2 linked regions of the Prochlorococcus marinus XMU1405 genome follow. The protein of the gene in region 2 binds, or shares a complex with, the protein of the main gene of each other region. Links are inferred from orthologs where the notes say so. Each region holds a gene or a part of one and is shown on either strand. Other genes may lie near its edges. The genes, in order: rpsG and tig.

Evidence for each region.
Region 1: the proteins of tig (region 2) and rpsG are in contact, whole or in part, in a crystal structure (PDB 3GTY), measured with the Thermotoga maritima proteins. The link is inferred for Prochlorococcus marinus XMU1405 from one-to-one orthologs. Residues at the interface, in WP_004081061.1 of Thermotoga maritima: Glu122, Val124, Val129, Leu130, Tyr133, Glu188, Gly259, Ile262, Tyr263, Glu266, Ser270, Glu273, Gln274, Glu277, Arg308, Gln311, Ile312, Ser315, Tyr316, Glu325, Arg329, Arg336, Leu363, Phe366, Trp367, Arg373, Leu377, Arg381, Leu384, Glu387; in WP_004081843.1 of Thermotoga maritima: Lys34, Lys52, Lys55, Glu59, Arg62, Gln63, Glu66, Asn67, Lys69, Val71, Arg95, Ala109, Lys110, Lys111, Gly112, Arg113, Pro114, Glu117, Glu121, Ile124, Ala125, Tyr127, Asn128, Asn129, Thr130, Gly131, Lys135, Asp139, Arg142, Met143.

The regions. Positions count from the first base shown.
Region 1 is NZ_JAAORF010000003.1:426,507-443,979, reverse strand. Bases 1-2,740 are described here. They hold rpsG (30S ribosomal protein S7), read left to right. Parts: upstream 1-1,005; coding sequence 1,006-1,476; downstream 1,477-2,740. Other genes in these bases: fusA (elongation factor G), read left to right, coding at 1,574-2,740; rpsL (30S ribosomal protein S12), read left to right, coding at 606-980; gltB (glutamate synthase large subunit), read right to left, coding at 1-410. Outside these bases: more of fusA, read left to right, coding at 2,741-3,649; tuf (elongation factor Tu), read left to right, coding at 3,695-4,894; rpsJ (30S ribosomal protein S10), read left to right, coding at 4,994-5,314; HA148_RS08435 (LON peptidase substrate-binding domain-containing protein), read left to right, coding at 5,371-6,027; HA148_RS08430 (methyltransferase domain-containing protein), read left to right, coding at 6,028-6,963; pheA (prephenate dehydratase), read right to left, coding at 6,965-7,810; HA148_RS08420 (DUF1997 domain-containing protein), read left to right, coding at 7,863-8,381; HA148_RS08415 (ribonuclease HII), read right to left, coding at 8,367-8,984; HA148_RS08410 (Rne/Rng family ribonuclease), read right to left, coding at 8,941-10,764; HA148_RS08405 (LL-diaminopimelate aminotransferase), read left to right, coding at 11,063-12,289; ATP-dependent Clp protease adapter ClpS, read left to right, coding at 12,322-12,639; HA148_RS08395 (photosystem II high light acclimation radical SAM protein), read right to left, coding at 12,655-14,274; HA148_RS08390 (glycosyltransferase family 2 protein), read right to left, coding at 14,381-15,472; HA148_RS08385 (ArnT family glycosyltransferase), read right to left, coding at 15,513-17,066; HA148_RS08375 (DUF3493 domain-containing protein), read left to right, coding at 17,211-17,447; infB (translation initiation factor IF-2), read right to left, coding at 17,464-17,473.
Region 2 is NZ_JAAORF010000003.1:581,052-589,686, reverse strand. The notes cover bases 5,831-8,635. They hold tig (trigger factor), read right to left. Parts: upstream 8,042-8,635; coding sequence 6,620-8,041; downstream 5,831-6,619. Other genes in these bases: HA148_RS09215 (aspartate-semialdehyde dehydrogenase), read left to right, coding at 8,166-8,635; clpP (ATP-dependent Clp endopeptidase proteolytic subunit ClpP), read right to left, coding at 5,910-6,554. Outside these bases: HA148_RS09245 (SpoIID/LytB domain-containing protein), read left to right, coding at 1-1,306; HA148_RS09240 (glycosyltransferase family 2 protein), read left to right, coding at 1,319-2,620; HA148_RS09235 (DNA polymerase III subunit gamma/tau), read right to left, coding at 2,622-4,379; ATP-dependent protease ATP-binding subunit ClpX, read right to left, coding at 4,437-5,804. UniProt on the Bacillus subtilis protein: Involved in protein export. Acts as a chaperone by maintaining the newly synthesized protein in an open conformation. Functions as a peptidyl-prolyl cis-trans isomerase.

The sequences.
Region 1 (17,473 bases), 140 kb from region 2 along the record:
TTAACAGGTACTGTTCTCCAAGATGTTTTGTTGACTCTTAATTGTTCTGCTTCTTCATCACATATTGATTTACATACTTCAATTTTCTCTTTTTTATTAGGCATGAAAACCATGCCTAAACCTCTATGCAATTCTTGAGGAATTTTTAGATTCATTTCATCTTCAATGTATTCCCATGGAATTGAACATAAGATGCCAGCTCCATCTCCTGAATCACTATCTCCTCCACAACCCCCTCTATGCTCCATGCAGTTAAGGCCTTTCAGGGATTGTTTTAAGATCCAGTTGCTTTCTATTCCTTTGATATTTGCTATGAAACCAACTCCACACGCATCTTTCTCACCAATTATTCCATTTGGGGAATAACTATCTTGATATGGTCCATCGATTCTTTTGATACTCTCTCCCATAGATTATTTAATTCTATTTAGTTATTTATGTATTTCTATTATAAAAATAAATATGAAAATAAATCTAAAAATAATGAATATTTACCAAAGAATTTTAATTTGACAAATTTTAAAAAAAATATAATAAAAAACTTTTGGTTGGTGCTCGTAAAAGGTTATGATAGTGAAATGTTTATTTTTATCTAAATATAATAGATGCCCACCATCTCACAATTAATAGGTTCAGAAAGAAAACGTCTGACAAGGAAAACAAAATCTCCTGCATTAAAAGCTTGCCCTGAGAGAAGAGGGGTTTGTACCAGAGTCTATACATCAACACCTAAAAAGCCTAATTCAGCCTTGAGAAAAGTTGCAAGAGTGAGATTAACTTCAGGTTTCGAAGTAACGGCTTACATCCCTGGGATTGGACATAATTTGCAAGAACACTCTGTAGTGCTGCTTAGGGGGGGAAGAGTTAAGGATTTGCCAGGAGTTAGATATCATATAATAAGAGGAACTTTAGATACGGCTGGAGTCAAAGATAGACGTCAATCCAGATCTAAGTATGGAGCAAAAGCTCCAAAAGATTAATTTGTAAACATCACTTTCTAAAAAAATGTCACGTCGTAATGCAGCAGTAAAAAGACCAGTTCTTCCAGATCCTCAATTTAATAGTCGTCTTGCTTCAATGATGATTTCTCGATTGATGAAGCATGGTAAAAAATCTACAGCTCAAAGGATATTGTCTGATGCTTTTTCCTTAATAAGTGAGAGAACAGGTGGCAATGCAGTCGAATTATTTGAAACAGCTGTTAAAAATGCTACTCCCCTTGTTGAAGTAAGAGCTAGAAGAGTTGGTGGTGCCACATATCAAGTACCTATGGAAGTACGCCAAGAGAGGGGTACAGCTATGGCATTAAGATGGCTTGTTACATTCTCACGTGCCAGGAATGGAAAAAGTATGTCTCAAAAACTTGCTGGTGAATTGATGGATGCAGCAAATGAAACTGGAAGTGCAGTTAAAAAAAGAGAAGACACTCATAAAATGGCTGAAGCTAATAAAGCTTTTGCTCATTACAGATATTAATTTCATCAAAAAGGTACTTAAGTAGTTTATTATTAATGAAGTTTGCTTTTAGGGTGAACTATACTTATCAAAAATTATTTTATTTGGAGCTTTAAAATTGGCACGCGACTTTCCCCTAGAACGAGTAAGGAACATAGGTATAGCCGCTCATATTGATGCAGGGAAGACTACAACTACTGAAAGAATTTTGTTTTATTCAGGTGTTGTTCACAAGATAGGAGAAGTACATGATGGTGCTGCTGTAACAGATTGGATGGCTCAAGAACGAGAAAGAGGAATAACTATTACTGCTGCAGCAATATCTACAAGTTGGCAAGATCACAGAATTAATATTATTGATACTCCTGGACACGTTGACTTTACTATTGAAGTTGAAAGATCAATGCGAGTCTTGGACGGAGTTATAGCTGTGTTTTGCGCAGTTGGGGGAGTTCAGCCTCAATCCGAAACAGTTTGGCGTCAAGCAGATAGATATTCTGTTCCGAGGATGGTTTTTGTTAATAAAATGGACAGGACTGGTGCAGATTTTTTAAAAGTTAATAAACAAATTAAAGATCGTCTAAAGGCAAATGCACTCCCAATTCAGCTACCTATAGGAGCTGAGGGTGATCTTACAGGCATTATTGATTTAGTCGCTAACAAAGCATATCTCTACAAAAATGATTTAGGTACTGATATTGAAGAAGCACCAATTCCATCTGAAATGAAGGAAGAAGCTTCTGAGTGGAGATTAAAGTTGATGGAAAGCGTCGCAGAAAATGATGAAGAGTTAATTGAAATTTTCCTTGAAACAGGAGAATTGTCCGAAGAACAACTCAAAAAAGGTATTAGGGAAGGTGTTTTAAAACATGGATTAGTTCCTGTTTTGTGTGGTTCAGCTTTTAAGAATAAAGGAGTCCAACTTGTACTAGACGCTGTAGTTGATTACTTGCCTGCTCCAGTTGACGTAAAACCAATACAAGGTGTTTTACCAAGTGGCAAAGAAGATGTTAGACCTTCAGATGATAATGCTCCTTTTAGTGCATTAGCATTCAAAGTGATGTCAGATCCCTATGGGAAATTAACTTTTGTAAGAATGTATTCAGGTGTTCTCTCTAAGGGAAGTTACGTAATGAATTCTACTAAGGATGCTAAAGAGAGAATTTCTAGATTAGTGATTCTTAAGGCCGATGAAAGAGAGGAGGTTGACGAATTAAGGGCTGGGGATTTAGGAGCTGTATTAGGTCTTAAGAACACAACAACTGGTGATACTTTATGTAACACAGAAGATCCAATAGTTTTGGAGACATTGTTTATCCCTGAACCAGTTATTTCGGTAGCTGTTGAGCCAAAAACAAAAGGCGATATGGAAAAATTATCCAAAGCTTTAACTGCTTTGTCTGAAGAGGATCCAACCTTTAGAGTAAGTACAGATCCAGAGACAAATCAAACTGTTATTGCAGGTATGGGTGAGTTGCACTTAGAAATCCTTGTTGACAGAATGTTAAGGGAATTTAAAGTTGAAGCGAATATAGGCGCTCCTCAAGTTTCATATAGAGAGACTATTAGGTCCAGTTCTAAAGGTGAAGGTAAATACGCAAGACAGACTGGAGGAAAAGGTCAATATGGTCATGTAATCATTGAAATGGAACCTGCTGAAGTTGGTAAAGGTTTTGAATTTGTAAATAAAATCGTTGGAGGAGCTGTACCAAAAGAGTATATAGGTCCTGCATCAAATGGAATGAAAGAAACTTGTGAATCAGGTGTACTTGCCGGTTATCCACTCATTGATGTAAAAGTAACACTAGTCGATGGTTCATTCCACGATGTAGACTCATCTGAAATGGCCTTCAAAATTGCAGGTTCCATGGCTTTTAAAGACGGGGTTAAAAAATGCAATCCTGTCCTTTTAGAGCCTATGATGAAAGTTGAGGTCGAAAGTCCTGATGACTTCCTTGGATCTGTAATTGGTGATCTCTCTTCTAGAAGAGGTCAAGTAGAAGGACAATCTGTTGATGATGGATTGTCTAAGGTACAGGCCAAAGTGCCCTTAGCCGAAATGTTCGGCTATGCCACTCAACTCCGATCAATGACTCAAGGTCGGGGTATATTTTCAATGGAGTTCGCAAATTATGAGGAAGTTCCTCGTAATGTTGCTGAAGCTATCATTTCCAAGAATCAGGGCAACTCCTGATCTCTAAACTAAAACACTCTTAAACCCTCGATTCTTTAATTCAAAATGGCTCGCGAGAAGTTCGAAAGGAACAAACCACATGTCAACATAGGTACTATTGGCCATGTTGATCATGGAAAAACAACACTTACTGCTGCTATTACAAACGTATTAGCTAAAAAAGGTCAAGCTCAAGCTCAAGACTATGGAGACATTGATGGTGCTCCTGAAGAAAGAGAGCGTGGTATTACAATTAATACAGCTCATGTTGAATATGAAACTGAAGGCAGACATTATGCTCATGTTGATTGCCCAGGACATGCTGATTATGTTAAAAACATGATCACAGGGGCCGCCCAGATGGACGGAGCTATTCTAGTTTGCGCAGCTACAGATGGTCCTATGGCTCAAACAAAAGAGCATATTCTTTTAGCTAAACAAGTTGGAGTTCCTGCTCTTGTTGTTGCTCTCAATAAGTGCGATATGGTCGACGATGAGGAAATTATTGAACTTGTCGAAATGGAAATTAGAGAACTTTTAGATAGTTATGACTTCCCTGGAGATGACATTCCTATAGTTCAAGTTTCAGGTTTAAAAGCTCTCGAAGGTGATTCTACTTGGGAATCAAAGATTGAAGAATTAATGAAAGCAGTTGATGCTAGCATTCCTGAACCTGAAAGAGAAGTTGACAAACCATTCTTAATGGCAGTTGAAGACGTTTTCTCGATTACTGGTAGAGGAACTGTTGCTACTGGAAGAATTGAGAGAGGTAAAGTTAAGGTTGGAGAAGAAGTAGAAATAGTTGGAATAAGAGATACAAGAGTAACTACTGTTACTGGAGTCGAAATGTTCCGAAAACTTCTTGATGAAGGTATGGCTGGCGATAATGTTGGTTTACTTTTACGTGGTGTCCAGAAAGAAGATATTGAGAGAGGAATGGTTCTTGTTAAGAAAGGATCTATTACCCCTCATACTCAATTTGAAGGAGAAGTTTATGTTCTTAAAAAAGAAGAGGGCGGAAGACATACTCCTTTCTTTGCAGGATATAGACCTCAGTTCTACATCAGAACAACTGATGTGACAGGTCAAATAACCGCATTTACCTCTGATGATGGCTCTAATGTTGAAATGGTTATGCCAGGAGACAGAATTAAGATGACTGGGGAATTAATTTGTCCAGTAGCTATTGAACAAGGTATGCGATTCGCAATCCGTGAAGGTGGACGTACTATCGGTGCTGGAGTTGTTTCTAAAATACTCAAGTAATATATTTGAATTTTAAAAATTTAACCTCAATCATCTAATATAGATACATGGACAAGGGTCATTTAATAAATGACCCTTCAATAGAAGTTATTTGAAATTATGACTGCATCAATAGCACAACAAAAAATAAGAATAAGACTCAAAGCATTTGATAGGAGAATGCTTGATCTGTCTTGTGACAAAATAATCCAAACTGCTGATACTACTTCTGCCTCAGCAATAGGTCCAATACCTCTACCTACAAAAAGGAAAATTTATTGTGTCCTTAGATCACCACATGTCGATAAAGATTCTAGAGAGCATTTTGAAACAAGAACACATCGAAGAATCATCGATATCTATAGTCCCTCTGCAAAAACTATTGATGCTTTAATGAAGCTAGATCTCCCTAGTGGTGTAGATATAGAAGTTAAACTTTAATTAATCCCGAAACCGCCCTAAATTGATTAGTATAAAAACATTTAAATGAGGTTTAGATGGGAGAACTCTCAGTAAGGGAACTACCTTTATTTCCTTTGCCGGAAGTGGTCCTTTTTCCTCAAGAAGTATTGCCTTTACATATTTTTGAGTCGAGATATAGGATTATGCTCCAATCTGTTCTTGAAAGTGATTCTAGGTTTGGAGTCATTAAGTGGGACCCAACTACAAAAACTATGGCTAACGTGGGATGTTGCGCGCAAATTATAAAACATCAAACTGCAGAAGATGGGAGAAGTAATATTATCACTCTCGGACAACAAAGATTTCAAGTCTTAGAAATTACACGTTCGACGCCGTTTTGCTCCGCGATGGTTAGTTGGATTAATGATGATAATATTGATGACTTACAAAAAATAGATTCACTAAAAGATTCAGTAAAAGAAGCTCTTAGTGACGTTATTACTTTAACAAGTAAATTAACTAATACTAAGAAAAATCTACCTGATAAATTACCTGACAACCCAATGGAATTATCATTTTGGATAGGAGCTCATTTGGGCGGTCCTGTTGCGGAAGAACAGCAAAGACTTCTTGAGGAAAGAAATACTTTTACTCGTTTGCAAAGGGAATATGAAATGCTGGATCATACAAGAAAACAACTTGCAGCAAGAACCGCATTGAAAGAAAGTTTCCCTGATATAAAAGAAAATTAAATGATTGAGTTATTATTCCCTTTTTTTTTACTAGTTTTATTCTTTCTGGTCCTATTTATTATCTGGAGAATTAATGCTAGAAAATATATTTCTTCCAGTACAGTAGCTTCCGCATATGATGCTTGGACGCAGGATAAATTACTTGAGAGATTGTGGGGAGAACATATACATTTGGGTTTTTATCCTTCAGGGAAAAAAAATATTGATTTTAGAAAAGCTAAAGCTCAGTTTGTTCATGAATTAGTCAAATGGAGTGGTTTGGATAAATTGCCAAAAGGATCCAGAATACTCGATGTAGGTTGTGGTATAGGGGGAAGTTCTAGGATTCTTTCAGAATATTATGGGTTTAATGTTACAGGCATTACAATTAGTCCGGCTCAAGTTAAAAGAGCAAGAGAACTTACTCCTTTTGGACTTAATTGCAACTTCCAAGTTATGGATGCATTGGATTTATCATTTGAAGATGGATCATTTGATGCGGTCTGGAGTGTTGAGGCAGGAGCTCATATGAATGACAAAACTAAGTTTGCAGATGAAATGCTTAGAATTTTGAGACCTGGAGGATATTTGGCATTGGCTGATTGGAACTCAAGAGATCTAAAGGCATATCCCCCATCATTTTTGGAGAAGTTAGTCCTTAAACAATTACTTGAACAGTGGGTACACCCCAATTTTATAAGCATTAACCAATTCAGTAATATTCTTAGAATTAATAAAAATAGTGCTGGAAGAGTTATTTCTGAGAATTGGAACTCTTATACGAATCCTTCTTGGTACGACTCAATTTATGAAGGCATTCGAAGACCCTTAGCAATTTTGTCACTTGGCCCATTTGCGATAGTAAAGTCGATTAGAGAGATTCCAACGATATTACTAATGAATTGGGCATTTAGAAAAGGTTTAATGGAGTTTGGAGTTTATAAATGTAGGGGATAAATTAATCTAGTTCAACATTTTCAGAAAAATAATTTCCAAAATCTACGAAGTTTTTGCATAATGGCTTTAAATTATTTTTTAAATCGACTAAATTTTTTATATTATTTTGATTATTTATTTCTAAATCAATATAAATTATGTATTCGCCTAACTCTCGTTTTGATGGTCTAGATTCAATTTTACTCATATTAAATCCAAAATCTGCAATATAATTTAAAGCTTCTAGTAAAGCGCCAGGTTTATTTGAGATTAATGAAAAAGCAAAACTTGCAATATTAGCTGGACTAAAATTTGATTCTTTGCTCAAAATGACAAATCTAGTACAGTTTCCTGGGACATCATTAATAGGAAAGGCTAATTCTTTAAGTCCTTCAATTTGAATTAATGATTTTGAGCCGATAGCTGCTCTAAATTTACTTCCTTTTACCATATTGACAGCTTCTGATGTTGAATTTGTTGGAAGAGGAATTGCATTTGGGAGATTTTCAGATAACCATTCAGAACATTGAGCTAATGCTTGAGGGTGAGATAATACTTCTGAAATCATTGAAAGTTCTCCATCGCTAATTAACGCATGTTTAATAGGTAAAACAATTGCTTTATTGATAAATATTTCAGGAAATTTCCAGAGGGCATCTAAAGTGGCTGTGACTCCGCCTTCTACAGAATTTTCAATAGGTACTACTGCAGCATCACAATTGTTGTAGGCAATTGATTTAATGACCGAATGTAACCCATTACATGGTACAAATATAGGTGTCTGAAAATTGGCAAGCTTTGATAATATATGAGCTGCTTTTTCTGCATATGTCCCTTTAGGACCTAAATATGCAACTTGTTTGCGCATGATTGATTGTAAGAAAAAAAGAGATCAAATAAGCATTGGAGGGTTATAGAAAATGCTATTATCTTTTGATGCTAAACAGAAATTAAAGCTTTCTGTAACACGAAATAAAAAATATCTTTCTCAATATCTTTTGGAAGAAGAAAGAGTTGTTGGAGCAATGCTAGACTCCAAAAAATTAGTACCTGAGGGAGAAGGTAGATACAAGTATACAGTAACAAGTTTTAAGGTTTTCCAACTAGATATTAACCCTGTTGTCTCAATTGCGGTAGAGAATAGAGATGGAATTTTAAGAATGAGTGCCCTTGATAGTAAATTGGATGGTTTGGGAATTGTAGATGACTTTAATCTTATTTTGAAAGCGAATTTGGAAGCAACCGATGTTGGTTTAGAAGGCGAGGCACTTCTTGGGGTATCTGTAAGCCAACCCCCTCTACTGAAGCTGGTACCAAAGAAAATTTTGGAATCTACTGGTCATTCGGTATTAAATGGAATTCTATTGGGTATAAAGTCAAGGGTTCAACAGCAACTCGTAAAAGACTTTTTAGATTGGTGTGAATTAAATAAGATTTGATTTTTTTAAAAAACTTTTCCTATGAAGTTTAGTTATTCCATTTTTTTTGATTAATGAAAGATGCTCTCTAGTTCCATAACCTTTATTTTTAAATAACAAGTATCCTGAGTATTTTTTTTCTAACCTCTCCATTAGATTGTCGCGAGAAACTTTGGCAACTATGCTTGCTGCAGCTATTGAGATAAACTTTGAGTCTCCAGAAACTATGTTTTTCTGAATTCCGTTCCATGGCCTTAATAGTAAGGGGCCATCAATTATTAATTCAGATGGCTTTTCTTTTAATTTTTTTAGAGCTCTTATCATTGAAAGTTCTGTCGCAACTCTGATACCTAACTTATCTATTTCTCTGGCCGAAGATTGCCCAATTCCATAATCTGAAGAGAGAAATAAAATTTTTGGTAAAAGTAATTTTCTTTTTTTGGGAGTTAGTTTTTTACTATCTGTTACTCCAAGTTGTTTTAAAGTAAATTTATTTTTCTCAGTTAATACGACTGCTGCTGCAAACACTGGACCAAAAATTGCTCCCCTTCCAACTTCATCTATTCCAACTTCGGATACTTTATTCAATGCTTGCTGAAGATCTTCTTCTTTTTTTTCTTGTATTGTTTAGCTCATCTGCAAGTTCAGTTTTATCCTTTTTGTCTGTAAATACAACTTCATTATTTTCATTAGTTTTATCTGCTGATTTATCTTTAGAATTTGCATTTGCTTCAACTTTAATTTGAATCTTTTCTTCTTCAGTTTTTGATATTTTTTTAATTTGTTTTTTTGTTTTTTTATTATTTAAGGGTTTTTCTTTTTCCTTATTACTTTCTTCTAAACGCACAAAATTATTGCTGGTGAGATATTCTTTACCTAACTTAATAAGGGGATTAATACCTAATTGACTGAAAACAACTTTTTCTTCATTAGTAAGATCAACTGTTATTATATTTTTTTCTTTTGAATTTGATTGATTCAAATTATCATTATCATTTTCTTTTTCTTTTTTATTAGAAGAATTATCTTTACTTAGGTCTTTGGAGTTAATTAATTCCTTGTCGATTATTTTTTCTTGCTCATAAGTTGATTGAGAAATATCTTTATCTAAAGATTTTAGATTGTTTGATTGATTAGATTTATTTTCAACATTTTTAATTTTTAAGTTAGCAATTTCGTAATTTAATATATTTTCTACGTGCCCTGTTCCATCGCATTTAGAACATTTTTTACCGAATAATTCATATATATTTTGACCCTGTCTTTTTCTGGTTAACTCTACTAATCCTAATTCAGTAAGCTGAGCTATTTGAGGCCTAGCAGAATCATCTTTTATTGCTGAGGTAAAATGCTCAAGTAACTGAAATTGATCTCTTCTAGATTCCATATCGATAAAATCTACTACTATAACTCCACCAATATTTCTTAATTTCATTTGCCTTGAGATTTCAACTGCTGCTTCGCAGTTTGTCCACAAAACGGTTTGTCTTGAGTTTGCGGATCTTGTAAATGATCCAGAGTTTACATCGATTACTGTTAAAGCTTCAGTTGGTTCGATAATAATATAACCTCCAGAAGGAAGATCTACTCTAGGTTGTAGAGCTTTTTGAATTGTTTTCTTAATTTCGTACTTTTCGAAAATATGTTGGTTTAAACTATTATCGTGAAATTCAATATTTATATCAGATTCATAATTTATTAAAAAATCTTTTGCCCTTGCAACTGAAAATTTACTATCGATAATTATACTTTTAGTTGATTCTTTAATATGATCTCTCAAGATCTTAAGAGAGAAATCTTCATCTCTTTTTACTAAATATGGCGGATTAGAGGCCTCAGAAACTTTTAGTGTATTTTCCCATTGTTGAATTAAATGTTCTAAATCTTCAATTAGAAGTTCTTCTTTTATTTTTTCAGCCTCTGTTCTAAATAATAATCCTGTACTAGGTGGTTTTATTAAAACGCCAAGAGCTTTCAAACGGCTTCGTTCAGTTTCTGTATTAATTTTTCTTGAAATATTTACTCCTTGGCCATATGGCTGTAGTATCAAATATTTTCCTGGGATTGATATACTTCCGGTTAGTCTGGGACCTTTAGATCCTGTGGGTTCCTTTATTACCTGTACTAAAACTTTTTGTTTTGGTTCTAGTAATTCAGTTATTCCAAATGTCCCTTTTTTAATTCTTAGTGGACCTAAATCTGAAACATGGATGAATCCATTTTTCTCACTTTCACCAATATTTATAAAAGCGGCATCAATGCCAGGAAGAACATTTTCAACTGTTCCTAAAAAAATATCGCCAATTTGATATTGACCTTGTGCGACGATTAATTCATCAACTCGATCATCTGTGAGTAGTGCTGCTATTCGAGCCTGCTCAGCGATGATAATTTGCTGAGACATATAGTTGATTCTGAATGATTTGGATTTTGAAAATCGTCTAGATTAGAGAATTAGATTTTATCTTTTAATAAAGCAATTTTTTTTAGCTATTATTGTTTACTTTTTTTAAATTAACAAAGTTAATAGTGATTGAATTCTGCTATTTATAAAGATTTAAACGATTTTCAAACTAATTGAAATTGAATTCACAGCTATGATCATCTCTTAAATTAACCATAACTAGAATAATATTAACATCTAATCACCACTAAAGCACGTTGATACATTATTCTAATATTGGTGAAATTTTTTATCTAAAGTGGTTCAAGTAAACGAAAATTATTTAAAACTCAAAGCAGGCTATTTATTCCCTGAAATTGCTAAAAGGGTAAAAATATATTCTCAATCAAATAAGAGTGCTGAAATTATTAAGCTTGGCATAGGAGATGTTACAGAACCATTACCAAGAGCATGTATAGAAGCTATGGGTAAAGCTTTAGATGACATGGCAACAATAAACGGTTTCAGAGGTTATGGACCAGAACAAGGTTATTCTTGGCTGAGAGAAAAAATATCTGAGCATGATTTTATTTCTCGAGGCTGTCAAATTTCACCCGAAGAAATCTTTGTTTCAGATGGTTCTAAATGCGATAGTAGCAATATTTTAGATATTCTTGGCAAAGATAATTCAATTGCTGTAACTGATCCGGTTTACCCTGTTTATGTAGATAGTAACGTTATGACAGGTAGAACTGGAGAAGCTCTCGAAAATGGTACTTATCAAGGTTTAACATATCTGGCAATAAACGAGAGGAACAATTTTTTGCCAAAACTACCTGAAAAAAAAGTGGATATTTTATATCTTTGTTTTCCAAATAATCCAACTGGAGCAACTATTACAAAAAATGAATTGAAAAAGTGGGTTGACTATGCCCTCCAAAATAAATCTCTGATACTTTTTGATGCAGCTTATGAAGCCTTTATCCAAGATAATGATATTCCACATTCAATATATGAGATTGAGGGGGCAAAGGATTGTGCTATTGAATTTAGATCTTTTTCAAAGAATGCAGGATTCACTGGAGTTAGATGTGCTTTTACAGTAATACCTAAGGATCTAAAAGGTTTGAGTTCAACAAATGAAGAAATAGAGTTATGGCCTCTTTGGAATAGACGACAATCTACAAAGTTCAATGGAGTAAGTTATGTGGTTCAGAAAGGTGCAGAGGCTGTTTATTCTCCTGAAGGGAAAAAACAGGTGAAAGGTTTAATTGATTTTTATATGGAAAATGCAAAAATTATGAAAAATAAACTTCAGAATTCAGGATATAAAGTTTATGGTGGGGACAATGCTCCTTATATCTGGATTAAAGTTCCAGATCAAATGACATCTTGGGACTTTTTTGATTTCCTTCTCCAAAAAGTTAGTGTAGTAGGAACACCTGGGAGCGGATTTGGATTAGCAGGAGAGGGTTATTTTCGATTGTCAGCATTTAACTCACGATCAAACGTTCTTGATGCAATGGAAAGAATAATTAATATATAATTACTAGTACAATTTAAACTCTAATAAATTTAATGCTATCTATAAAGTTAGAACAAAGTGCAAATAATAATTCAGCAGTGATTGAAAAAAAACCTGCTGAATTAAAAAATAAATCTCCAAAATATAAGGTTTTGCTTCATAATGACCCAGTAAATTCTATGGAATATGTCACTATTTCACTACGAGAGGTTGTTCCGCAATTAAGTGAACAAGATGCTATAGCAATAATGCTTGAAGCACACAATACGGGCGTGGGTCTAGTAATTGTTTGTGATTTAGAGCCAGCAGAATTTTACTCAGAATCATTAAAATCTAAAGGAATTTCTAGTTCAATTGAGAAAGAGGATTAATAACGGTTGAATTTGTTATTTAGAGTGAGCTAATTTCCTTTGTGATAAAGGACGCACTTTTAGGGATTCCTTTAAGGAAGACTTTCCATATTCTCTTTCAAGAATGTCAATAACTGTTTTGCCAAATTCGTCTTCTAGATTATCAAAAGCTTCTAAGCAAACCTGACCAAGCTTTTTTCCAAGTGACCCTGGATTCCAGAGAAGTTTTCTCGCTGTCCAGGGCATCATGCTCATTGGATTATAATTTGGCTTCAAAATTTTATTCTCCAAAGCGTATTTCTCAAGAAGAGTGTGAGGTTGCAAACCTATAAAGAATATAGCTGGATCAACTAAGCCTTTACCAAAAATATTTTCTAATTCTCTATGGTAAGCAATTGTTTGTCTTATGGTGCTGGGCGTTTCATCAAAAACATTAAATGAATAATTAACTGAAACATGATTCTTGAAACCGGATTTGACTAACATTCTGCAATTATTTAATACAGTTTCAAGGTCATAAGCTAATCTCATTTTTCTAACAAGTTCTTGAGATCCCGAGGTGATACCTATTTCAAAATAGCTCATACCTGTATCAACCATTAGCTGAGCTAGCTCAGCATCAATATTATCTGCTCTGATGTATGCAGCCCAATTAATATCGTCCCAGCCTTGGTCCTTAATTGCTTGCAAAAGTGTTTTTGCATCTTCAATATGTTTTTTGGCTGGAATAAATTGTGCATCTGTGAACCAAAATCCCCTTACTCCAAGATCATATAATTGCTTCATTTCTTTGATTACTTCCTTAACAGGATTAACGCGAACCTGCTTCCCCTCCACAACTGTGTAAACACAGAAACAACAATTATGAGGACAACCTCTTTTTGTTTGTACCCCTACGTAATAATCGCCACCTTCTATATACCAATCGAATTCAGGCCATATTGATTTAATGTATTTATAGTTGCAGGCTGTTTTTACAGTTCCTGAAGGTTGTTCATGTATTAATTTGTTCCGAGGTGTTTGTCCAGCAATATAACATCTTTCATCTTCTATTGAATCTCCTCTAATTATTTTTTCTATGAGATTTTCTCCCTCTCCAACTGAAATTACAGTTCCTTTTGGGAGTAGATTCCCCAATTGTTCATAGAAGACACTAACAGCCCCACCTCCTAAAATTACTTTTACATTTTTATTGTATTTTTGTGCTCTTTTTAGTCCCATCTTGACTAAAGAAGTATTTCTATATATTTCTCCATAATGAGATGCAATTAATTTTAATCCTCCCCAGGAACCTCTAATTTTTTTAAAGATATTTTTTGAGTAGAAAACTTCAAAAGAGTTTTGTAGGGGATTTCCACTTCTACCATCAACAGGTGCATAAATTTGTATATCTCTCCATGAAAAAATGATTAGATGTGGTCTAAATTGATCAATTTTTCTAGCTAAATATTTGGAAACTTTATTAGATGGAATTATTGCTAAATCAATGAATTGCTGCTCTAAAACTGGAAAACATTTATGAATATGGTCTGCTAAATAAATAGGACCTATTGGAAATATTGGATTACATGGCAATCTTACAGTTAATATTTTTCCATAGTGCTTTCTTTGGTAATTTTTTTTATTTAATTTTTCGAACTTCAAATTAAAATTCATGTTATGAAATTTAATGAATTTATTTCTTTTAAGAATCTAACTACTTTATTACTAATTTGGAGAAATTAAAAATCCTAAGAAAATACTTGTGAAAATTTTATTTAATTCACATATCAGAAATCATATAAATCCAGCATACTTTTAGAAGTTTTAATCCATCTATCCATCTAGATATATTTGGTGCTCCAGATTTTCTAGCGTAATATCTAACAGGATAATTTAGTATTTTAATGTTATTTTTCGCAGCTTCAAATATTATTGTAAAGTCTCCAAATGGGTCAGACTTGGAATCCCAACTTCCGTTTTGTTTCATAAGTTTAAAGAATTTTCTTGAAAAAACTTTTGTTCCACAGAGTGAATCTGATACAGGCTTATTTATTAGTATTGATAGAAAAATTGCGAAGAGTCTATTTCCTATATAATTTGCCCATCTCATCGCATCTTTTTCCATTGGAAAAGTTGTGCGGGCGCAATTGATAAGGATATTTTTATTTTTGGTTGATTCCATAATTGCTGCAATACTGTCATCAATATCTACTGTAAAATCACTATCAATTATGGCGAGAGTTTCACCTGAAGAAATATTAAATCCCTCCACGACTGCATTTTTCTTCCCTTTAGAAGTTTGTTTTAAAAGAGATATCTTGAAGAAATTTGAGAAATTTTCTTTTAATTCATTCAAAATTTCATATGTATTATCATTGCTATTGCCTTCAACGAATATAATTTCTAAATTATTCCGAATGTTTTTGAATTTATTTAAAGCATTAATTAAAAGTTCTTTATTACCAGCTTCATTTCTTGCAGGAATTACTATTGATATTAAATGTTCAGAATTATTTTCACTATATTTATAAAAAACTATTTCGAGTTCATAGGCGAGTTGTTTGATGATTGGTATTTTCCGAAAAATATTTTTAATAGATTTTGGAATTACCTTAGTGGGCATAGGAGTTAGTTTTTTTGCTTTCCATCTAATTGATCTGTAGTTATAAATTTCTGCTAGAGATTCGATATCGCATAAAGTTATTCTTGCTTTGCTAGTAGTTTCTCTAAAAATTCTTGAATCTAATTTTAGCCATCTAGTGATTGGCTCCCAAGTATTACCACGAACTTTAATTGAAATAAATTCGTTATTGTCTTTGAATAATTGATGAAGTTTATTATTAGTTAAGTTCCAACTATTAACAGATCTCATTATTGAAGATTATTATCGACACTTATTATAAATGGATTTTTTACTTTTTTAATATTAATTTCCATGGATTTAAAATATCATTTTCGTATATCACTTCATAAGAATCATCATTATTTTTTATTGCTTTAAGGTCAGTTGTCCATGCTAATTCAGATTTTTTTAATTGATTAATACTTTCTAATCCCATACCTAATTTAGGTGTTGCTAAAGAAATCCTGATGATTTTTGATTGGGATCGAGAATCGTTGATTCCTTTTTTATCAACCATGATCGTTTGATTTTTTACTAAATCAAGGGATGAAACATATTCCATTTTCTCTCTTAGTTCTCTAGATCTATCAGTGAATAAACCTGATTGCAAAATAAATGAAGTGAATAAGTAAGGCCCAATTATGAGAGTTATTAATATTTCTTTGTACGAATTTTTATGTCTTATTAACGACCAAGCAAACCCGAAAGATAATAATCCAAGCATTATAAATGTGTTTTCCTTTGTATTAAGATTAATTGAATCTTTAAAGAAAAAATAATATGTGAAAGTAAGAGCAAATATAAATAATGGAATTATTTTTGAAGTCATAAATATAAAAAACCGACTATATCTATAAGAATTGAATAAAAATTTTATTCCTACATAAGTATTTAATGAAAAAATAGATGAGATTTGTAGAGCATAGTAGGGTGTTTTTGTAGAGAAAATGCTAAGGACCGCCACTAAAATCAAGGGGAAAAAAGCAAGTATATATTTATTCTCCTTACTTTGAGAAATGTTATATGTTATGCCAATAATTGTGAAAAAACTCCATGGCAGAAATGTTAAAGGTATATTCCAGAAATAATAATAGAAAGGATTTGTGAAAGTATTTTTACTTGATAGAAAGTTAAACTTTTCGAATAAGTAAAAAATAATATTTTTGTCTAAATAAGGGTTGATAGAAAAAGTCCACAATAAAAAAGGAATGAATCCAATAAGTAGTCCCAACCAAAAGAATTTGACGAATAAAAAATTTTTTTTAAAAAAAATATATGGTATGAGTGATAATAACGGTACAAAAACTAAAAAAGTTTTCATAATAAAAGCTAAACCAATCCAAATTCCAAAAAGCAGAATATAGAATTTGTTATTTTTACTTTTTATTTTGACTAAAGCTAATACTCCAATAGTTACTAAACATGAATAAATAATATCTTGAGTGGCTAAGTGTGAGTAGTCAAACCATAGATATGTTGTAGCAAGGATTAGTGGAGATATAATTGCATATTTTTTATTAAATAATTCTTCATGTAATTTATAAGTTGTAAATAGCATTAATATTGAAGCAACTGTTGTTGGTAGATATGCAGAAAAAATATTTCTTCCAAATAACTCTTGTGACTTTGCTATTAAAAACTGTAATCCTATTGTTCTATCTAAAACATATTCATCCCACCAAAGAGGAATTGTCCAGTTACCTTTTTCTAATATCCATCTAGCTTGTAGTGCATAATAACCTTCATCAAAGGCAATATAACTTCTTTTGCCAAAATAAAATATAAGAGGAATAAAAACAAATACTTTAAAAAGATATCTAAATTTTAAAATTTTATTAACCATTTTAATTTGCTTTTTAAGTGCCGATAATTGGAATTGAACCAATGACCTACTGTTTACGAGACAGTTGCTCTACCTCTGAGCTATACCGGCCAAATTAAATATTGAATTTTTCATATAGACTTAATTTTATAATTGAAAGAATTTATGTCAAAAATAGATCCTGAATTGAAAAAGAAATTGTTAAAGGAATCCCAATCTCCTTTCAAGGGATTAAGAAGAATATTGTGGATAGCTTTTAGCGGCTCTGCATTTTTGGGGCTTATTATAATGCTTTCCAGAATTGCAAGCGGAACCGAATTACAGCAAAATAACCTTCTTATACAGTTGGGTGCTTGTGTTATTTTTCCGACTTTATTAATCTTTGATAGAAATAAAGATTAATGAGTTAGATGTTTAATTATTGTGAT
Region 2 (8,635 bases):
CGGTATTAAACATAAATCAAAACAGATAAATATCACTTGGGCGGATATTCCCGTTAAAAATCCAAAAACAATTGAAAGATTTGTTTTTGGTCCTTTTGCTAGCTATGAATCGGCAAAAAAACAATCAGAGAAACTAAGAGATAAAGGATTTGAGACGACTGTTGCCTACCCTAAAAATTGGGAAGTATGGATTCCATTTCAAGATGATCTGCCAGAGTTTGAATTAAAAAATAAGATTTTCAGAAAAATAAAAAATTTTCAAATTACTCCTGTTCTTAGAAATGACTACACTGATATGAAACTTGAAGGTCCAATATATATTTATTCTGAAGAGAAAATAAAAATAAATGGTGTTAATTTTGGCAAAAATTTTTATTTAATAAAGGATTTATATGGAACTTGGACATTAGTTCAAAAAATTGAATTTGATGACTATTTGGCAGGTGTTTTGCCATATGAAATTGGACCGAATTCTCCTTTAGAAGCACTCAAGGCTCAAGCAGTTATTGCAAGAACTTGGGGCATATTTAATTCTGATAGATTTAATATGGATAAATATCATTTATGTATAAGCACTCAATGCCAAGTTTATAAGCCTTCTGAAATTTCATATAAAAACGTACAAAAAGCCATAGACGAAACTTCAAATTTAATTCTCACTCATGAAAATCAACCAATAAATGCTTTTTACCATGGTTCTAATGGTGGAGTATCTGCTACTGCAGGAGAGTCTTGGCAAATTCAAGATTATTCTTATTTCAATTCAATCATTGATGGTTCTGAATCATTAAATAAAATTTTTGAACTTCCAATGACAAATGAATCTTATTTAAATAATTTTTTAGATTTTGATAAAGAAAAGTTTTATGGGAGTAATCATTCTCTTTTTCGATGGAATAAGAAAATTTCTAATCTTGAAATTAAAGAAAAGTTAATTAAAAACAAACTTATAAATATTAATGAAGATGTTTTGGAATTAAATCCTATTGAACGTGGGTCTAGTGGCAGAGTGACAAAATTGGAAATACAAACTGACAAGGGTAATAAACCTATTGTTCTTGTTAAAGATGATATTCGACGGGTATTAAATTTTATACCTAGTAATTTGTTTACTATTAATAAATTAAATGATGATTTATGGCTTTTGAGAGGAGGAGGCTTCGGTCATGGTGTAGGTTTATCTCAGTCAGGAGCAATTGAAATGGCTAAATTAGGATTCTCTTATGAACAAATATTGAATCATTACTATCGAAATGCAAAACTAAAAAAATTTGAGATATTGTCTCAATGGAAGTTAAGTAATTAACAATTTACTTTTATGAGTAAGGGTTTTTATAAAAATCGAAGATTGAAGTCGTTTATATTTCTTAGTGCTTGTTTTTTAGTAGCTTTTATTCCTCATGCTAACAATATCGAAAATTTCTTTTACATAATATTGACTCTTTCTTTTGTGATTGTTTTTTACGGTTTAATAGTTATTTCTAAAAATTTCAAAAGGAACAACGTTTTAAATACTGTAAGCAGAAGAATTAGCAATAAAGAGTTACCTGTGCTTGATATTTTAGTCGCAGCTAGAGATGAAGAGAATGTCATATCAAGATTAGTTGAAAGATTATTTAGTTTAGATTATCCAACAAATAAATTAAATATTTACATAATCGATGATGGTAGTTCTGATAAGACGCCTTTAATTTTAGATCGATTATCTAGACAATATGACAAGCTAAAAGTCATAAGTCGTTCTCCAAATGCAGGAGGAGGAAAGTCAGGAGCTTTGAATTATGCCTTGAAATTTACCCATGGTGAATGGTTATTAGTTTTGGATGCTGATGCTGAATTAAAACAAGATTCTTTGATAAGGTTATTTAGTTTTGTAGAAGAGGGGGATTGGTCTGCAGTTCAACTAAGAAAATCAGTAACAAATGTAAGTAAGAATTTTTTAACTTCCTGTCAGTCAATGGAGATGGCTATGGATGCAATCTTTCAATATGGAAGATTATCAGTTGCTGGAGTTTCCGAATTAAGGGGAAATGGTCAATTAATTAAGAAAGAAACATTATTAGCATGTGGTTCTTTTAATGAAGATACAGTTACAGATGATCTTGATTTGAGTTTAAGATTATTATTATCAAAATCTAGAATTGGAATCTTATGGGATCCTCCAGTCATGGAGGAGGCAGTTGTAAATTTAAATGCTTTATTAGCGCAAAGGCAAAGATGGGCAGAGGGGGGGTTGCAAAGATTCTTCGATTATGGAGATCAATTATTTACTAATAAAATTGATTATTTGCAGAAATTTGATTTAACTTACTTTTTCATCTTGCAATATGCATTACCAATCATTTCTATTTTTGATTTAGTTTTCAGTATTGCTTTTTTAGATTCACCAATTTACTGGCCTATTTCACTTACAGCTTTTATGTTATCTGGAATCGCTTTTTGGTACGGTTCTTCTTGTAAAAGTGAAGTACCTGTATTGCAAAAAAGTAATTTTTGGATGGTATTTGTATCGGTTTTTTATTTATCACATTGGTTTTTAGTAATCCCTTGGGTAACTATAAAGATGTCTATTTTCCCCAAAAAGATACTCTGGCGAAAGACTCTTCATACTGGAGTTTAATCTATTCATCAAGGTCTATAATTTCTCCATTAAAAAAATTTGCTAAGTTTTTTGAACTATCATCATAAGTTTCCTCGTTAGATATTTTTGTTGACGAATTAGTTTTTGGTTCTATTTTTTTTATTGGCCGGAAATTATTTCCTTCATTTTGGGTTATTTCTGGAGTTTTTGTTGGGTTACTTTTATTTAATTGTTTGGTTGAAAAATTAAGTATTATTCCATCTCCAAATATCTTTTTTAAAGTATTTTCAATTATAACTTTTCTGCTTTTTATCATACTTTCCCAGTTTGGTGATAATGCAATTGTGATTTTCTCCGAATCAAAACTTTCAAGTTCGGCTTGTTGTGAAAGTAACATTCTTGTTGATGGTAACTCTACTTTAGAAAGAATTAATTCCCATTTATCTTTTAAATTTGATCCAGAATTATTTTGGTTATTTTCAGAAATATTTTCAATACTTTCTTTTTCAAGAACTTCAAATTTTTCTAATTTTTCGTCTTTTTTTTCGATTAGTTCCTTGTGATTTATCTCTTCTTGGATAATTGGTTTTGGAATCTCATCTGAAATATTTTTTTTATTAATTGGAATGTTTTTTCTACTTTCATGCTTCTCCTCAGTCGTATTATTTTCACTTTCTTTTTTATTTTCAAAACTATTTATATCTTGACTATTCATAAGTCCAGTTAAATGTATTTCAAACCAAAGCCTTGGATTATCACTTGATTTGATTTGATATTCAATATTTCTAAGATTATTATGCCAATTAATTATTGTTGATTTATTTATTGTTTTTGAGATTTTATCTAACTCATCTCGAAATTCATCAGACGTATAGTAAAGATCTGAATATTTATTATTAGTAGTGTGTAATAGTAGATCTCTTGTTATATTCAATAATCCGATAATTATTTGAAGAGGTTCGTTTCCGGCATCATATAATTTGTTGCAAGTATCAATTAATGACTCTGGATTATTCTCAACCAATGATTTAATCAGATTTGTTAATTCGCTTTCTGATACCTCTCCTAGGAGGTTTTGGATATTATTAATTGTTATCCCTTCTGGTAAAAGATTCAATTGTTCAAGGAGGCTTTGTGCATCTCTCATACCTCCATTAGACCTTTTTGCAATCATTTTTAACGCCTGAACTTCGTACTTAATGGATTCTTTTTCGGCGATTTCTGATAAATGTTGAAAAATATCACTAGGGCTTATTCTTCTAAAATCAAACTTTTGGCATCTACTTTTTATTGTATTTAATACTCTCTCAGGATTTGTCGTCGCAAGTATAAATACAACTCTTGAGGGCGGTTCTTCAATAGTTTTTAGTAAAGCATTTGAAGCTGCCGTTGAAAGCATATGACATTCATCAATTACATAGACTTTCCATCTCGCTTGAGTTGGTGCAAATCTCGCTCTTTCTATAATTTCTCTTATATTTTCTACTCCTGTATTTGATGCTGCATCAATCTCGATAATATCTAGAGCGCTCCCATCTGTAATTTGTCGACATAAGTCACATTTGCAACAAGGAGTTATCGTAGGTTGGTCGAATGCCTGACAATTTAGAGATTTTGCAAATATTCTTGCACTTGATGTTTTTCCAGTGCCTCTTGGACCATTAAAAAGATACGCAGGAGCAATTTTTTTTGTTAATAGAGCTTGTTTGAGTGTAATGGATATAAATTTTTGCCCAACCAGTTCGTTTAAGTTGTTTGGTCTATATTTTTGATGAAAAGGCTTATGTATATTTGGCATTTATTTTTCATTAATTACAAAAATTAGGGATTCAATTAAAAAAATTAAACTCTAATTTTATGCAGACTCTTTAATGATTCTTGTTGATCCTGAAGGTAGTTTAACAATTTTAGATGAGAATAAATTATCTACCATTTTTTTCGTAATTGTGAATTCTTTTATATTTTCTTCAGAAGGCAAAGTGTACATTATGTCTAGCATTAGCTCTTCAATTATTGATCTTAATGCTCTTGCACCTGTTTTTCTTTTGTATGCTTCATTTGCTATCGCTTCAACAGAATCAGGCTCAAATGATAATTCAACATTATCCATACTTAGCAAAGTTTTGAATTGCTTTACTAATGCATCTCTTGGTTGAGTCAAAATAGATTCTAAAGTTTCTTTAGTAAGACGATCTAATACAGCACAAACCGGAATTCTTCCAATAAATTCTGGAATTAGGCCATATTTCACTAAGTCATCTAATTCTAAATTTTTCAGGGAATCTCTTGGGTCTACTATTTTTTTTGTATCAACTTTGTTTTGATCCGAATTGGTGGTAAATCCTATAGAGTGTTTACCCATACGCTTTTGAACTATATCCTCTAAACCTATAAATGCCCCCCCACAAATAAATAGTATTTGACTCGTATCAATTTGGATGCAGTCATGATAAGGATGTTTTCTTCCGCCTTGAGGTGGCACATTAGCAATTGTTCCTTCAAGCATTTTTAATAATGCTTGTTGTACTCCTTCACCAGAGACATCTCTAGTAATTGAAGGATTTTCGCTTTTTCTTGCAATTTTATCTATTTCATCAATATAAATAATTCCTTTTTGCGCCAGTTCTACATTCATTTCTGATTTCTGTAGAAGTCTTAAAAGTATGTTTTCAACATCCTCCCCTACATATCCAGCTTCTGTCAAAGTCGTTGCATCAGCTACTGCAAAAGGAACATCGAGAAACTCTGCTAAAGTTTGCGCTAATAGAGTTTTTCCACTCCCCGTAGGACCGATGAGTAAAATATTTGATTTTTGTAATTTAGTTGCTTGTGAATCTGTTGAATTGTTATTTTTACTATCTTCCTTAACTTTCCAAGCTAATCGCTTGTAATGATTGTATACGGCTACTGATAATATTTTTTTTGCAGATTCTTGTCCAACAACTTGATTATCTAGAAAACTTTTAATTTCTAACGGCTTAGGAATTGAGGTTAATTCTAAAGGAACAGATTTTTTTGAATTATCAGTTGGTAATTTCTTTTTTACTTGCGGAGAGTTGTTTGTGTTCGCTTGATTATCAAGTAGTTCTTCATCTAGGATTTCATTACATAGATCTATGCACTCATCACATATATAAACCCCAGGACCAGCTATAAGCTTTCTTACTTGGTCTTGTGATTTCCCGCAAAATGAACATTTAAGATGGGCGTCGAATTTAGCCATCGATTATAAGTTTTTAAAGTGAAAGGTGTTTAATATTCCTTATTCACTAGGATTGCTTATAAATATCGATTCGTCATCATATTCTTAAAAAATCAGTATTCCTTGTCACTTTTTGATAACTTTATCAATTAATCCATATTCGACTGCTTCTGAGGGAGATAAAAAGTAATCTCTTTCTGTGTCTTCATTAATTTTTTCTAAAGGTTGACCAGTATGTTCCGCTAAAAGCGAATTTAATGTTTTCTTGAGAAAAAGTATTTCTTTAGCTTGTATTTCAATCTCTACTGCTTGACCTTGTGCACCTCCCAGAGGTTGATGAATCATAATCCTAGAATTAGGTAAAGCCAATCTTTTACCCTTGGCTCCTCCAGACAGTAGAAATGCCCCCATACTTGCCGCAACTCCAAAGCATATTGTCACTACATCAGGGGATATTTGTTGCATAGTATCGTATATGGCCATTCCTGCAGTTACTGAGCCTCCAGGAGAGTTAATATAAATTTGTATGTCTTTTTCGGGATCTTCCGCTTCAAGAAACAATAATTGCGCAACAAGTGAGTCAGATACTTGATCATTAATTCCAGTACCTAAAAAAATTATTCTCTCCCTCAATAGTCTCGAATATATATCAAAAGCTCTTTCTCCTCTTCCCGATTGTTCTATAACGGTAGGAACAGCAGCAATAGTTTTATTATTACTTTCGTAAGAACTTATTGAGCTTTGGATCAAATGTTTTTTTTCTGAGTTCACAAATTAGTTTTCGTCTTATAAGTAATTTAAGGGGTTTTTGTTTAATTAGTAGGAAATTTCATAAATTATTTTTTTTCTTTTTTATTTTGAGTTTTTGAAGTTTTTGTAGTTTTTGAAGTTTTTGTGGCTTTTGTTGCTTTGGAGGTTTTGGTAGTATTAGAAGTTTTTGTAGTTTTTTCTTTTACTTCAGAGTTTTCTTCAAGCCAAATTATTAATTTTTCTTTGAGTAGATCGTTAGTTACTACTTCTGTTAGTCTTTTAATATCTATTTGTTTTGAAGATTGAGAGATTGCATCTTCATAATCTTTCATTTTTAAATCAATTTCATCTTTCTCGACTTTTATGTTTTCTGTTTCAGCTAATGCTTTTAAAGCTAAATTTCTTTGAACATTTTTTTCAGCTTGAGGCCTCGTGGACTCTGCTAATGATTTAACTAATTCCGGAGTGAAAGTAGATTTTACATCAAGACCTTGTTGAGCAAATCTTTGAGCGGTTTGTTCAATATTATTCCTTACTTCTATATCAATCATAGATTTTGGAATTTCAGCAACCAATTCGTTTGTTAATGCATCTAATAAAGCTTCAATTTTGATATCTTTTTGAGTTTTTTCAAAATTATCTTTAAGTTGCTTTTCAATATCTTTCTTTAACTCTTTTAATGATTCTTTGTTGCCAGACTGTTTCGCAAAATCGTCATTAAGTTCAGGCAATTCTTTTTCCTTAAGATCCTTGAGATTTACTTCAAAAATTGCTTCTTTGCCTCTTGAATCCTCATGAGAATAATCATCAGGAAATTTAAGGTTAAGTGTTTTAGTATCACCAATTTTCATTTTTACGATTCCCTCAACGAAACCGGGAATCATTTTGTTCTTTTCTAACTCAAGATCCATTGATTCACTTGTTCCACCATCAATCTCTTTACCAGAATCTTTATATTTTCCTTTGAAACTAACTACGGCAATATCTCCTAATTTTGCTGCTCTATTGGTAACTGGAATAATGTTTGCAAACTGATTTCTAGATTTTTCTAGCGCTTCATCTATTGACTTAGGATCAAACTTTGTCTTTGATATTTCAACACTTAGTCCTTTGGATTTTTTAAGTTTTAATTCTGGGGCAACATCAGTTTGAAGAGTAACCTTAAGTGATTTTTCAGGACTAAACTTTGCAAGTAAAGATTCAAATCCATCTACCAATTCTGGCTCACTTAGTGGCTCTATAGATTTTATTTTTAACGCTTCTTGCCATGATTTATCAATAATTTTTTCCAGAGCAGAAGCATGTAATTGTGTTATGCCAATTCTTTGGATTAAGACTTGTTTAGGAATCTTACCAAGTCTAAATCCCGGAATTTTAGCCGAACGACTGATAGAACTGATTGTTTCATTTACACACGTTTTGCATGTCTCTGATGGTATTTCTAATTCGAATGAAATTCTACTTTGAGGCAGAGGAGTTGTTTTGACTATTAGTGCATCTTTAGCCATGTTTTTCTAAGTTATTACTATGAACCGAATCTTAATTATTTCACATTATGTGATTTCCTTGAAAGTTAATTTTTTGATAAAGTAAAAAAAATAGTCAATCTATTTATAAAAATCATTTTAAAGTGTGAGACAATCTCCGTATTTGCCTAATAGGCCATTAAAAGTTGCTGTTTTAGGTTCTTCAGGTGCTGTGGGATCTGAATTGCTAAAAATTCTTGAACAACGTGATTTCCCAATATCAGAATTGGTCTTGCTTTCATCAGAACGGTCAGAAGGAAAAAAAATTATTTGGAAAGATGAAGAATTAGTTACAAAAAAAACAACTAAGGAAGAATTTAAGAATCTTGATTTAGTTTTGGCTTCAGCTGGCGGAAGTATTTCAAAAAAATGGTTGTCTACCATTACTGATCAAAATGCTTTACTGATAGATAATTCAAGTGCTTTCAGATTAGATAAGAACGTTCCTCTTATAGTCCCTGAAGTTAATGCTAGTGACGTACTTAATCATGATGGGGTAATAGCGAACCCAAACTGCACTACCATTTTGTTGACATTAGTTTTAGCTCCATTAAACAAACTTTCGACTATTCAAAG